Regions from separate parts of the Solibacillus sp. FSL W7-1324 genome, predicted to be linked through region 1. Evidence: predicted binding sites of a transcription regulator. Region 1 holds the regulator's gene; the other holds the start of a gene.

The links. The regulator CtsR, encoded in region 1, represses protease genes until heat stress. The targets are predictions, from matches to a motif close to ATGGTCAATAAAGGTCAAACA.
Region 2: MKY71_RS03760 (ATP-dependent Clp protease ATP-binding subunit) is a predicted target of CtsR. The motif match lies at 4,560-4,580, and genes of this name have one in related genera.

The regions. Positions count from the first base shown of each region.
Region 1 is NZ_JBBOYH010000001.1:3,596,175-3,603,675, reverse strand. Features, by position in the region: gene MKY71_RS18045 (acyl-CoA thioesterase) at 1-410, shown strand, start outside; gene MKY71_RS18040 (globin-coupled sensor protein) at 468-1,781, opposite strand; gene MKY71_RS18035 (acyltransferase) at 1,947-2,159, shown strand; gene MKY71_RS18030 (DUF4870 domain-containing protein) at 2,280-2,585, shown strand; gene MKY71_RS18025 (CtsR family transcriptional regulator) at 2,788-3,252, shown strand; gene MKY71_RS18020 (UvrB/UvrC motif-containing protein) at 3,265-3,807, shown strand; gene MKY71_RS18015 (protein arginine kinase) at 3,804-4,901, shown strand; gene MKY71_RS18010 (ATP-dependent Clp protease ATP-binding subunit) at 4,898-7,342, shown strand; gene MKY71_RS18005 (leucine-rich repeat protein) at 7,476-7,501, shown strand, end outside.
Region 2 is NZ_JBBOYH010000001.1:806,596-814,096, reverse strand. Features, by position in the region: gene fabF (beta-ketoacyl-ACP synthase II) at 1-352, opposite strand, end outside; gene MKY71_RS03770 (beta-ketoacyl-ACP synthase III) at 490-1,425, opposite strand; gene MKY71_RS03765 (YjzD family protein) at 1,882-2,079, shown strand; gene MKY71_RS03760 (ATP-dependent Clp protease ATP-binding subunit) at 2,382-4,511, opposite strand; gene MKY71_RS03755 (metal-sulfur cluster assembly factor) at 4,684-4,992, opposite strand; gene MKY71_RS03750 (prolyl oligopeptidase family serine peptidase) at 5,054-5,818, opposite strand; gene MKY71_RS03745 (Cof-type HAD-IIB family hydrolase) at 5,921-6,727, shown strand; gene MKY71_RS03740 (alpha-amylase family glycosyl hydrolase) at 6,781-7,501, opposite strand, start outside.

The sequences.
Region 1 (7,501 bases):
AGTCGATATTCGGAGGAAAAGTGTTAGCATATATTGATGAAATTGCAGCGATTGCAGCGATGAAACATTGCCAAGGCGAAGTCGTTACTGCTTCTTTTGACTCAGTCGATTTCGTATCCTCTGCCTATGCAGGTGATATGATTGAGTTGGAAGCTGTTGTTTCCGGGACAGGCCGTACTTCAATGGAAGTGTATGTACGGGTTGTATCAAGAAATATTAAAACAGGTGCAAAGAAATTAACGACGGAATCCTTCGTAACGATGGTTGCGATTGACGAAAACGGCAAGCCGAAAGAAGTACCGGGTGTTGAACCGGAGACAGATTTCGAACGCCATTTATTTGAAACAGGTCCGATTCGTCAGGAACATCGAAAACAAAAGCGAGCATTATCAAAAAAACGCCGTGCATAATAAAAGGGATACCAAATGCAAATTAACATTTGGTATCCCTTTAGTATTTAAATAAAATTAATCATGCAGCTCCTGAACAATATGGAGCAATGAATCCGATGAAGTTAATACATTGTTTGTCGTATGTGTTAAACCGGTAATAACAGACGAAATGGCATGAATGTCTTCATTTGTATTTTCATATTGCGTTTTAATGCCATGTACGGCTTCTGTAATGGATGTAAAGGAATCCGCCAAGTTTTTTTGTGTATCCACGCTCATTTTTACTTGTTCATCAACACTTGATACAGAATCGGACATTTGTGAAATACTCAGTTCCGTTTCTTTAATTAAATGGGAAACGTTCTGTACCGCATTTTTAGTTTCCTCAGCAAGCTTTCGAACTTCATCAGCTACTACGGCAAATCCTTTTCCGTGTTCACCTGCACGTGCTGCTTCAATAGATGCATTTAATGCAAGCAAGTTTGTCTGATCGGCAATTCCCGTTACTAATCCAACAATCTCGGCAATTTTTTTAGATGATTGACGCAGTTTAACCATTGATGATTCAAGTGTATCCACACGATCTAAAATGTTTGTCATAATAGCTGTTTGGTTAATTAAATAGGTAGTACCTGTCGTTGATTTATTTTCCGTTTCCGCAACTAAATTTAAGCCTTGAGTTGTATTCGAAGCAATTTCTTCAGATTGACTCGCGATTTCCTGTAACGAGGCATTTGTCTGATCACTAATATGCGTTAATTCTTGTGCTGTTTGTTGAATTCGCTCAACAATTCGGGATTTCATTTCCAAACTTTCAGTACGAATGCGCTGTTCTTCTTTTTCATAGGCTTCAATTACAAGCTGCTGCTCGAGGTTGATCAGCTTTGAAAAGGCATCTATAGCTTTAGCCATTTCTCCATTCGACATTTCAATTTTACTGATAAAGTCGATAAACGTTGTCATTAGCGATTGGAATGATGCAATATACCACTTTGATTGCAATCCGATTTTGACATGGACATGCGCAATCGTTTGTCGTTCCTCTATGTATTTAGAATCGATATTACAGTTGAACATCGCTTCTAAATGCTTTGTTAAAGTACCTTTAAGTCGCTCCATTCGAGCTGAGCTTCCTATAATATCTACGAGTTCAGGACTTAAGCTGATTGCACCGTAAAACTTTTCCACCATAACCGGAACTACCTGTTGTGCAAAAGGCTCCAGCTGTTTAATCACGGCTAAATCCTCTTTCGTTAATTTTAGTAATTGAAGCTGTTTATGTAAGTTAGGATAGTTTGAAACATCCAAATTTACTTGCTGACTGTACTCAGCTATATCAAAAAATGGCTTGTTTGAAACTTTTGTTGCTCTTGAAAACAGAATACCCATGTTCTTCCTCGTTTCGTGTATTTATTAAATAATACTATTTTACTGTTTATATCGGTTAGTATCAGTAATATTTCTATAAAGAATTAAAATTTACAGTAATTTGTATTTAAGGTAAGATAATAACTATTAAAATAGATGCAGTAAATAGTGAAAGGCGTTGTAAAGATGAAGTTTCATAAAGGGCGTTTGAAATTTGTTTTACCTTTGTCCCTAGGGGTGGCGATTGCATCGTATATTATGCTCGTTAATAATTACGCAGAAGTAGGCAGTCGTGACCGCATATTAATAGTTATCGGAGCAACAATCCTAACCGCGGTTATTTCCTACTTTTTATTTCCTCAGGAAGGCGACAACCCGAAGGATAGAGGCCCATACTGATTAAATATCGACGTTATTTAAAAATCTCGAAATAAAATTCGGGATTTTTGTCCTCTCTATGAAACTTTTATGAATATTATCCGTAAATAAGCTAATAAACTAAAGTGAGGTTGATATCAAATGGAATCTAAATGGTCGAAAATCATCATACATGCCAGTGCATTCTTTGCACCATTCCTAGTACCGATTCTGTTTTTCTTAATAAGTTCTGAAGATGAAGTAAAACGTACAGCAATCCAGGCATTGCTTTTCCAGATTGTATTCGGAATTTTAATAGCGATTGCAGGAGTTCTTTCTGTAGTTTTAATTGGTTTACCATTCCTGTTAGTATTTTTGGTCATCTTCTGGATTGCACCGATTATCGGTATTGTAAAAGCATTATCTGATCAGCACTGGAATTATCCAATTGTCGGACGCTGGGTATAATTTATCCTCATTCTGGCAAAGTTCATAAAAGCGGTAAGGTTTGTTTAAAAACACCTTATCGCTTTTTTTACATAAATAGGGATTTATTAATGTAAAAATAGGGAAACCTAAAACAAGAGTGATTAGTTGCATTACAAAAAATAAATGTTGTATATTTAAGTCAAAGATAGTCAAAGTCAGTTGATGAGAGGTGAGAGACAGCATGAGGAATATATCTGACATAATTGAAGGGTATTTGAAGGAAGTTATTGAATTAGAGGGACAGGGACTTATTGAAATAAAGCGTAACGAATTAGCTAAGCAATTTGCCTGCGCTCCTTCTCAAATCAATTACGTTATCAATACACGTTTCACGACCGAGCATGGCTACTATGTAGAGAGTAAGCGGGGTGGTGGCGGTTATATTCGGATTTTGCGTGTAACAATCCACTCTAAGAAAAATTTACTGGACGAAATGGAAACACAAATAGGTAACGCCATTGCTCAGACTAATGCTGAACGTATTATTTTCCGGTTATTGGAAGAGGATATTATTACAGAGCGAGAAGGAAGCATCATGAAAGCCGCTTTAGATCGGGTCACATTACAGGTAGCTTTACCGCTGCGTGATCAGCTAAGAGCACGTATTATGCATGCGATGCTACAAACGATTTCTTTTGAAAAGTAGAGGTGGATTATTATGATATGTGAGCATTGTAAACAGCGTCATGCCAATGTTACCGTTACTCAAGTTCACAATGGGCAAAAAGTAGAACGTCACTACTGTGAAGTATGTGCTACTCAATTTCATCCATTTCAATTTGATGTAAATGAAGAGCCAGCATCTCTTCAGCAGCTTATTTCAAATTGGTTCAATTTTGTACCTGTGAATGCAAAAAAAGAAAGTACGACAACGAATACAAACAGCCCAAAATCCTGCCCTTCCTGCGGGTTTACGTACCGGCAGTTTTTAAAGCAAGGTAAATTTGGATGCGGCCAATGTTACGAAACATTTAGCGAGCAATTACCACAGCTACTTGAACGACTTCAGGCAGGTACTCAGCATGTAGGGTATGTGGAAGAAGGGCCTTCAAAAGAAAAAGTAGAACAACAAATCCAAGAGCTCCGATCATCACTGCAGCAAGCTATTGCGGAAGAGCGTTTTGAAGATGCAGCTTCCATACGTGATGAGGTAAGGGAATTGGAAAGTAAAATAAAACAGGAAGGTGAGGGGAACGCATGAACATCGAGCATTTTTTAACGAATGCCAGTCCCAGCTGGATGCAGCACGAAAGCGATTCAGATATCGTCATTAGCACGCGCATTCGGCTTGCTCGTAATATTGCCAATACTCGATTTCCGATTAGTTTTACAGAACAGGAAGCACAACTGATTGAAGAAAAAATGATGCAGTCATTATTATCTTCGGATAACAATCCATATCAGTTTTCCTATTTCCAAATAAAAGATATGCCGGTTTTACAGCGCCAAATATTAGTGGAAAAACATTTAATCAGCCCGAATTTGGCACGAAGAAAAAAAATTGGATCATTTTTTTTAACAAAAGATGAATCCATTAGCATATTAGTAAATGAAGAGGATCATATTCGCATCCAGAGTCTTATGCAAGGCATGAACTTAAAAGAAGCATTTGATAAGGCTCGTAATATTGACCGCTTCTTAAGTAAGTCAATTACGTATGCATATGAAGACCGCTATGGTTATTTGACAAGTTGCCCAACAAATGTCGGAACAGGACTTCGAGCTTCTGTCATGCTCCATTTACCGGCACTCACAATGATGAAGCAGATGAATCCGTTAATTCAGATGATGACAAGATTAGGAATGGTAGTGCGGGGTATATATGGAGAAGGCAGTGAAAATTTAGGAAATATTTATCAAATATCAAACCAGATTACTTTAGGTAAATCAGAAGAAATGATTTTGCAGGAGCTTCAGGATGTTGTCGAGCAAGTAATCAAAAAAGAAGAACTTGCCCGCAAAAATTTGCTGATGCGTGCCCCTTCCGTGTTGGAAGACCGCCTAAGCCGCTCACTCGGTACTTTGAAGTATGCAAAAATTTTAACGAGTGAAGAAGCCGCAAGCTGTTTATCAAATGTGCGTCTTGGGGTAAGTTTAGGATTATTAGAAACAATTTCCCAGCGTAAACTAAATGAGTGCATGCTTATTATGCAACCTGGACTCATTCAGCAATATATTGGTACTACGTTACAACCGGCAGAGCGCGACATGTATCGTGCGAAGCTGTTGCAAGAAAAGTTAAACGAGCAAGATGAAGCTACAAACAATGGGGAAAAAGGAGAGGATTTTCTATGATGTTTAATCGATTCACACAACGTGCTCAAAAGGTATTACAACTTGCTCAAGAAGAGGCCATTCGTCTTAAGCATAAAGAAATCGGAACTGAACATATTTTACTTGGCTTAATTCGTGAAGGTGGCGGAATTGCCGCTAAAGCATTGGAAGCAATTAATATTAGCCCACAAATGATTGAAAATGGCATTGAAGAACTCGTTGGAAAAGGAACTGAAGATGTAGGACCTATCGTACATTACACACCACGTGCTAAAAAGGTAATCGAACTTTCATTGGATGAATCGCGTAAATTAGGGCATGCATATGTTGGAACAGAGCATATTTTATTAGCTTTAATTCGTGAAGGTGAAGGGGTTGCTGCCCGCGTATTGGCCAATACTGGTGTAAGCATCAATAAAGCACGCCAACAAGTGTTACTGTTATTAGGCAATAACGACTCAAACAATAGCGGTAATTCAAGCATGACACAAACAGTAAATACACCAACGCTTGATAGTTTAGCCCGCGATTTAACAGCAGTAGCACGTGAAGGTTCACTTGACCCGGTTATCGGCCGCTCAAAAGAAATTACACGTGTTGTTGAAGTACTGTCACGCCGTACAAAAAACAACCCGGTACTGATCGGGGAACCAGGTGTAGGTAAAACGGCTATTGCAGAAGGCTTGGCACAACAAATCATCAATAATGAAGTACCGGAAACACTGCGCGATAAACGTGTAATGACGCTTGATATGGGTACAGTTGTAGCTGGTACGAAATATCGTGGGGAATTTGAAGACCGTCTGAAAAAAGTGATGGATGAAATTCGCCAGGCGGGTAATATTATTCTATTCATCGATGAGCTTCATACATTGATCGGTGCAGGTGGCGCGGAAGGTGCAATTGATGCGTCGAATATTTTAAAACCATCATTGGCACGTGGCGAACTGCAATGTATCGGTGCAACAACATTGGATGAGTACCGCAAGTATATCGAAAAAGACGCGGCATTAGAGCGTCGTTTCCAACCAATCCAAGTTGATGAGCCAACTGTTGAAGAAACAATCCAGATTATTAACGGTTTACGTGACCGCTATGAAGCACATCACCGTGTGAAAATTTCGGATGAAGCGGTAGAAGCGGCTGCGAAATTATCGGATCGCTACATTTCGGATCGTTTCTTACCGGATAAGGCAATTGATTTAATTGATGAGGCTGGTTCAAAAGTGCGCTTACGCTCTTACACTGTTCCACCTAATCTAAAAGAGCTGGAAGATAAATTGGAAGGCATTCGATCTGAAAAGAATGCTGCCGTTTCAGGTCAGGAGTTTGAAAAAGCTGCTGCATTGCGTGATACAGAGCAGAAGCTGAAACAAGAGCTTGAACAGCTGAAAAAAGAATGGAAAGAAAAGCAGGGCAAAGAAGAGTCTACAGTTTATGTAGATGACATCGCGCAAGTTGTAGCGATGTGGACGGGAATTCCAGTTTCAAAAATCGCTCAGGCAGAATCTGCGAAGTTATTAAACCTTGAAGAAGAATTACACAAACGCGTAGTTGGTCAAGGCGAAGCAGTAGAAGCGATTTCCCGTGCAATCCGCCGTGCCCGTGCAGGCTTAAAAGACCCGAAACGTCCAATCGGTTCATTTATTTTCCTTGGACCTACAGGTGTGGGTAAAACAGAATTGGCACGAGCACTTGCTGAAGTAATGTTCGGTGATGAAGATGCGATGATCCGTGTAGATATGTCCGAGTACATGGAGAAACATTCGACTTCACGTTTAGTCGGTTCACCTCCAGGTTATGTAGGATTTGACGATGGTGGCCAATTAACAGAAAAAGTCCGCCGCAAACCATATTCGGTTGTACTGTTGGATGAAATCGAAAAAGCACATCCGGATGTGTTCAACATTTTACTGCAAGTGTTGGAAGACGGACGCTTAACGGACTCTAAAGGTCGTGTTGTCGATTTCCGCAATACAGTTGTCATTATGACATCGAATGTTGGGGCAGATGCCCTGAAATACCGCAAACACGTTGGATTCGGTGCTGGTGTAAATGCATCGAAAGATAAAGACATGAAGAGCACAATGCTGGAAGAACTGAAAAAAGCGTTCCGCCCAGAGTTCTTAAACCGTATTGATGAAATGATTGTGTTCCATTCATTAGAAAAGGATCACTTAAAAGAAATCGTATCCTTAATGGCGAACTCTTTAACGAATCGCCTGAAAGAGCAGGATATCGAACTGCAGCTTACAGATGCAGCGCTTGAGAAAATTTCTGAAGAAGGCTATGATCCACAGTATGGTGCGCGTCCATTACGTCGTGCATTACAAAAACATGTGGAAGACCGCTTATCCGAAGAGCTGTTAAAAGGTACATTGGATAAGACGCAAACAGTCGTGCTTGATTATGCAGATGACGAGTTTGTTGTACGTACACAAGAAAAAGTAGCAACAAATTAATGTTAAACAGACGAAGCTGGATATTTCCTGCTTCGTCTTTTTTTGAAAAAATTGTTGGGGAAATGAAACTTTTTTTAAAATAATCCGTCAGTACAGGAATTTAAATTTCTCCAAATAAGGAAGGGTGACTGAAATGAAGAAATTAATAGGGGTATTCTT
Region 2 (7,501 bases), 2.8 Mb from region 1:
GCTGTTCATGTGTTTCCATTCCGCCGATACCTGAACCGATCCATACACCTACACGCGGCGCCATTTCTTCAGTAATCGTCAAGTTGGCATCTTTTGCGGCCATCATGGAAGCAGCGATCGCATAATGTGTAAAGCGGTCCATTTTGCGTGCTTCTTTCTTCTCGATATAATCTTCTATATTAAAATCTCTTACTTCTGCAGCTACAGAAACTGGAAATTTACTCACATCTACACGTGTTAATGGTCCAATACCAGACTTGCCTGCAATTACATTTTCCCATGCCTGCTCTGCACTGTTTCCTACTGGCGATACTGCACCGATTCCTGTAACAACAACTCTTCTTTTCTCCATTATTTAACACCCTTTTCTAAGTTAAGTTCTTTCCTATTTAAAGGTTTATTTTCAATTCCGTTCGGGGGCAGGACACGAATCCGTTGCCACAGGACGTGACGATTTTAGTATTCGTTCTTTCCCCCACATTCACGTTCTTATTTACCCCACTTTAACGCAAGTGCGCCCCATGTAAGGCCTCCGCCGAAACCTACTAAAACAACGATATCATCATCTTTGATTTTCCCTGATTCCAAATCTTCTACGATTGAAATACCGATTGAAGCGGCAGATGTATTCCCGTATTTCTGGATTGTTTTCGACATTTTTTCCTCTGGTAATTCTAGACGTTCTCTTGCGGCTTCCATAATGCGGATGTTCGCCTGATGCGGTACTAAATAATCGACATCTTCCTTCGTCAGGCCAGCCTTTTCGAGTACATTTACGGCAGATTCGCCCATTTGACGAACAGCAAATTTAAATACTTCACGACCGTTCATTGTAATATGATTTTCAGGATTTAAATAAAGATGCTTTCCACCTGTTCCGTCAGCTCCAAGTTCGAACGATAAAATTCCGCGCCCTTCCGAAACTTTGCCGAGAATCGCCGCACTTGCGCCATCTCCAAATAGAACAGCTGTGTTGCGGTCATCCCAATCCACAATTTTCGACAGTTTTTCAACACCTACTACTAATACATATTCATAGCTATTGCTCTCAATAAATTGTTTTGCAATGGCCGTTCCATAAATAAATCCTGAGCACGCAGCGGACACGTCCATCGCACCACATCCCGAAATTCCAAGTCGCTCTTGAATTTGGCACGCCACACCCGGGAAATTCTGATCCTGTGTAACTGTTGCAACGATGATAAGGCCGATTTGATCCGGTGTAATCCCTGCATTTTCGATCGCTTGCACTGCTGCTTTATATGCTAAATCCGATGTTTCTTCATTCTCGGCGATAAAACGGTTTTCAATTCCTGTACGAGAACGAATCCACTCATCTGATGTATCCAATACTTTTTCAAAATCTTTATTTGCTATAGCTTTTTCCGGAACATATTTCCCCATCCCTATAATACCGGCATTCATATAATAGCCCCCTTGTTTTTCATCACTCAAAAAATATAACTAATTATTAGTAGTTGGTACTAATTATAGAGCATAATTATTTTGAACACAATTAAAATTTCTGGAAAACGAGGGATTAGGGATTTATACATGTTTTTTGTTCGAATAAAATGGCTATACTATTTGTTAACACATCTTCATGAAATTTAATGGCTGATGAAGTTTTTTCGGTTCGTTTCTTACATTTAATGTTAAAGGGCAAATGGACAAAATCGTTCAAATATTAGACATACAGCTTCCAGCTAATTTCCCCATTTTCCTTGTTAAATCCTACTTAAAAAAGCAATAAAAACAAGCATTTATGACAACTTCAAGAATAATTTGATTCGCCCTTTTAATTTGATGAATGCTTGTGGTATGATATTGAAGATGTAATTTCACAATAACGTTATAAATAAGTTCAATGAGGTGAATTTGATGCAATATATCATTACGTTCTTTTGGTCATTCTTATTAGTTTCAATGCTAAACTATGTAGTAAGTTCTGTATTAAGTGTAGATTTTAACTTCATGAATGGCGTAATCGTATCATTAGTATTCAGCGTATTAGTTATTATTATCGCTGCAATCATTCCAAACGAATCAACTCCAGAAACAGAAGCAGAGCATCACTAATAGATAACAAGGGGCTGTCCGGTAAAACTACTGGACAGCCCCTTGTTATTTTCGCCTATTTTGAAGGTGCGCGGATTTTAATAGAAGACTTTTAACTTATTTTAGAAGGTTTGTATATCTTTTTAGACAAATCGACCCGTTTATTTGAACAGTTGCACTGCTTATTAGAATAAAGGGCATTTATATTAGAACTTCCGTCTTTTATTGGAACTTTTTCATTTTTATTAGAACATCATTCAGCTTTATTAGAACATCCCACGCAAAAAAGCTTGTACGCATTCACGTACAAGCTTTCATCACACTTAATTTGTTTTTATGACTAACTCTTCATTTTCCAGTTTAATCGATAAGCTTCCGCCCGCTGTAACTTCACCTTTTAACAGCTCACGGGCAACGATTGTTTCCAAATGGCGTTGGACGAAGCGTTTAAGCGGACGTGCACCAAACTGCGGATCAATCCCGTGCTTCACAATCCAGTCTACCACTTCCCCATCAACAGACAATGTAATTTCCTGTTCTGCGACCCGATCTTGAAGCTGTTTTACATATTTCCAGGCAATTTTATGGAAGTGCTCATTCGATAATGCATGGAACATAATAATATCATCCATCCGGTTTAACAACTCCGGCTTAAAGTGCTGGCGCAATGCCGCTTGGACAAGCTGTTCCACTTCTTCTGACGCTTCCAGTAAAAACTGTGAGCCGATATTGGATGTCAAGATGATAACGGTATTCGTAAAGTTGACGATCCGTCCTTGGCTATCGGTAATACGGCCATCATCAAGTACTTGCAGTAAAATATTCGCAACATCCGGATGCGCCTTTTCGATTTCATCCAGCAGAACAACAGAATATGGATTACGGCGAACCGCTTCTGTCAGCTGACCGCCTTCTTCATAGCCAATATAGCCTGGAGGAGCTCCGACTAGCCGTGATACAGAATGTTTCTCCATATACTCGCTCATATCAATGCGGATAAAATGGTCTTCTGAATCAAACAGTTGTGCCGCCAATGCTTTTGCCAGTTCCGTTTTCCCGACACCTGTTGGACCGAGGAACAGGAAGCTTCCGATCGGCTTATTCGGGTCTTTAATACCGGAACGCGCACGCCAAACGGCTTCCGTCACATAAGTTACCGCATCGTCCTGACCAACTACCCGTTCATGCAAAGTATCTTTTAAACGGAGCAGTTTTTCACGTTCACCTTCAACAAGTTTCGTTACCGGAATACCTGTCCAGCGTGAAATTATTTTAGCGATTTCTTCTTCGGTTACCTCTTCACGCAGCATCCGGTTTCCTTCCGACTGTTTCAGCTGCAGTTCCAGTTCGGCGATTTCCTTTTCCAGCTGCGGTATTTTACTGTATTGAAGCTCACTTGCCCGCGCTAAATTACTGCCGGAAATAAATAAGTCATCGCGCTCGGCTTCCATTTTTTTCAGTTCATCTTTTTTGTCACGAACGATTTGCAGGCCGTTTTTCTCGAGTTCCCACTGTTCCTTCATTGACTTGATCGATACTTCCAATGTATCTATTTCATCTGTAATCATTTCCAGACGTTTTTTACTCGCATCGTCTTTTTCTTTTTTCAGTGCCTGCTGCTCAATTTTAAGCTGTGTCAGGCGGCGTGATAACTGATCCAGTTCCTGCGGCATTGAATCGATTTCAATGCGGATCATTGCACATGCTTCATCGACAAGATCAATTGCTTTATCCGGTAAAAAGCGGTCGGTAATGTAACGGTTTGCCAGTTGAGCCGCTGCAATAATCGCACGGTCATGTATGCGAACACCACGGTGATGTTCTTCAAAACGGTCTTTTATTCCGCGTAAAATAGAAACCGTATCTTCAATAGAAGGTTCTCGCACCATTACTTGCTGGAAGCGGCGTTCCAATGCAGGGTCTTTCTCAATATACATACGGTATTCATCCAATGTTGTTGCTCCAATACAATGCAGTTCACCACGTGCAAGCATTGGTTTCAGCATATTTCCCGCATCCATTGCTCCGTCCGTTTTCCCTGCACCGACAATTGTATGGATTTCATCGATGAATAAAATGATTCGCCCATCGGATTCCTTCACTTGCTTTAATACAGATTTCAGCCGCTCTTCAAACTGCCCGCGATACGATGCCCCTGCAATCAGTGCGCTCATATCCAGTTCATAAAGCTCTGCATCCTTCAATCCTTCCGGAACATCCTGTCTAACAATTCGTTGTGCCAGTCCTTCGACAATTGCTGTTTTACCAACACCCGGCTCACCGATGAGGACAGGGTTGTTTTTTGTTTTACGTGACAGAATACGAATGACGTTCCGGATTTCCTCATCTCGTCCAATAACCGGATCCATCTTACCGTGTTTTACTTGTTCAATTAAGTTGCGTCCAAACTGTTCTAATGGCGGACGATTATCTTGTGTTTGGTTAAATTGCATAGAGTGCACCCTTTCCTTTAGTTTGACCTTTTTTGATTAATTTAATTATAAGTCAAAGATGGTCAAACAACAAATAATTACGCCCTGTTTTCTTCGTAAAAGTTCTAAAAAAAATCGATCACTTTGCCTATATGCAAAATGACCGAATTTCAATTTATTTATTCACTTCTTATTAACGAATGCCTAATGCCATTTTTGCATAGCGGGACATATTGTCTTTAGACCATGCCGGTTGCCATACGATATCAACTTTTACTTCTTTAATTTCCGGTAATTCGCTAAGTGCCGTTGTTACTTGGTCAACGATAACCGGTGCAAGCGGACAGCCCATTGATGTTAATGTCATTGTAACAGTTGCTAAGCCCTCATCTGTTAAATCCACTTCATATACTAAGCCTAAGTTGACGATATCAATGCCTAACTCAGGGTCAATTACGTTTTCCAATGCACCTAACATACTTTCTTTCATATCGTGATCAATTGCCATTTTAAATTTCCCCTTTCGCCTTGGTGTTATTGTTTATCATAGCAGAACGTATCCTTTATGCCAAACAATGCGCCATAAATTGCGTGACTTGCAAAATCCCGTTTCTCGATACCGCATGCCCAGCTTTTCGTTCTGCCAAATAAGTAATATGTTCTGCTTTTTTTTCTTTTTCCAGTTGTTCAATATAATCTCGGCTCATATGATAAGGAACGACCGTATCACGCTCCCCATGCCAGAAAATAATCGGTTTGTTCGCCCATAATTCCTCATGCTGCTCCATATCGAATTTTTGCAGCATTTGAATCAGGCCAGATTGCTGTTCTTCGGATAGCGGGAATGTTACGCCTTTTTGCTTTAAATCCTCTACTTGATGGAGTGCCAGTTTCGTGTAGCTTGTCGTTCCCATGCAAATACCTGCTGTTTCAATCCATGGATAGATCGCTAAACAACCCGATGTTACAATGCCGCCCATTGAAGTTCCGGCAATGCCAACCTTATTTCCTGCCAAGTTTTTCAGCTTCAATTCTTCATAAATAGTATGTACTTCTTCCACTGACTTTAATACAATTTTCCAGAAGTTAAAGTTCATCTGGTCTTCCGTCAATTCATTCGAGCGCTCACCATGCATTAATGCATCCGGCAGTATAACACGTACACCTCGTTGCACAAACTGATAAGCGTAATGTAAATTATGTTCCTTTGCGCTCATAAAACCATGAAGAAAAATAACGACCGGTGTTTGCTCATCCATCGTTTCATCATATACATGCAGTAATGGAATGGACTTCCATTGTTCTTGATCTACTATCAAATTTCTCACCTCTTTGTTTACATTAGCAAAAATTGGTCGATGTTTCAAAACTTTGACGAATGCTATTTTTGCACGTTACAATTATACCCAGGCTAAAGGAGGCTTACTCTTATGAACGAACATTTAATTGTATTAGATTTAGACGGCACTTTATTGACGGACGAGAAAAAGATTTCTGCGCTGACAAAGGAAACTTTGTTGAAAGCAAAAGAAGCTGGTCATCAGGTGATGATTGCGACAGGACGTCCGTATCGTGCGAGTCAGCTTTATTATCAGGAGCTGAGTTTAACAACTCCGATTGTCAATTTCAACGGAGCCCTCATCCACCATCCTAAAAATCCAATGTGGAAACCCATTCATACAACAGTGGATTTGAGTGTAGTCCACGATGTTGTAGAATCCGTTCATAAATATGAATATGATAACTTAATCGCCGAAGTGATGGATGACGTATATCTCCATCGTGAAGACGAAGGTGTGCTTCAGTTGCTGCATATGGGCAACCCGACTATTTTAACCGGCGATCTAAAAGATATATTAAAGGAAGACCCGACAAGTTTGCTTATTCAAGCCGATGATGTAAATACACCGATCATCCGCCAACATTTACAGGATGTTCATGCTGAACTGATTGAGCATCGCCGTTGGGGAGCGCCATTCCCGATTATTGAAATTGTCCATAAAGGGTTGAGTAAAGCAGTAGGCATTGACTATATTGCAAAAGAAATGGGCATTCCGCGCGATCGTATCATTGCATTTGGCGATGAGGACAACGACATGGAAATGATTGAATATGCAGGCGTTGGTGTTGCGATGAGTAACGGTATTGACGATTTGAAATCTATCGCCAATGAAATTACACTATCGAACAATGAAGACGGCATCGGGAAATTCCTGCAAGACCGCTTAAAACTGTAATAAACTAGAAAAAACCTGGCAAAGCATAGTGTCTGCTTTTCCAGGCTTTTTTACTATTGTGCTGAATTCTCGGCACGGCGTTTTTTTCCGCGTTTCATAATCGCTATCATAAATGCTGTGTACAGCACAACAACTAACCCAAGCGCCACAATGTAGGATGTGTTAATGCCACGCGCATCAATCACCTGGTACACTTCCACCATTTCACGGTCTAAAATAATGGCATAGTTGCCGTCCTTATTTTCACGGATAATTTCACTGTTGAACATCCCGCGAACTTCTTTTCCCTCACCTAGCTCAGCGACAGGAATATGCACACGTTTTGTTTTACTACTATTATTAATGACAACAATCCATGTTTCTTCATCGGATTTGCGTTCAAATACAACATAGCCGTCTTCATTTTCAAGCCATTTAAATTCCCCGTTACGTAAAGTGTCGGAATCATTTCGCAATGACTGAAGTTTTCCGACATAATCGGCTAGTTCCGAGTCCGTTTTAAAATTGTAGTACTGGTGCGCTTCAACACCGGCTTCCCCGTTCATTGCAATTTCAGATCCATATTGTACAACCGGCACACCAGGAAGTAATAGCGTGCTCGCAATGGAAATTTTACTGCGTGTCGGAGGATACATCCCTTCCTCTGTTGCCGCCAATGTAAAGCGGTCCGACCAGATTGTATCGGTCATCGATAAAACCGGCGTTCCCGATAGCATTTCCTCGATATGAGGCTCCAGTACTGTTGTATTTAAATCAACATTTTTAAATGCATTC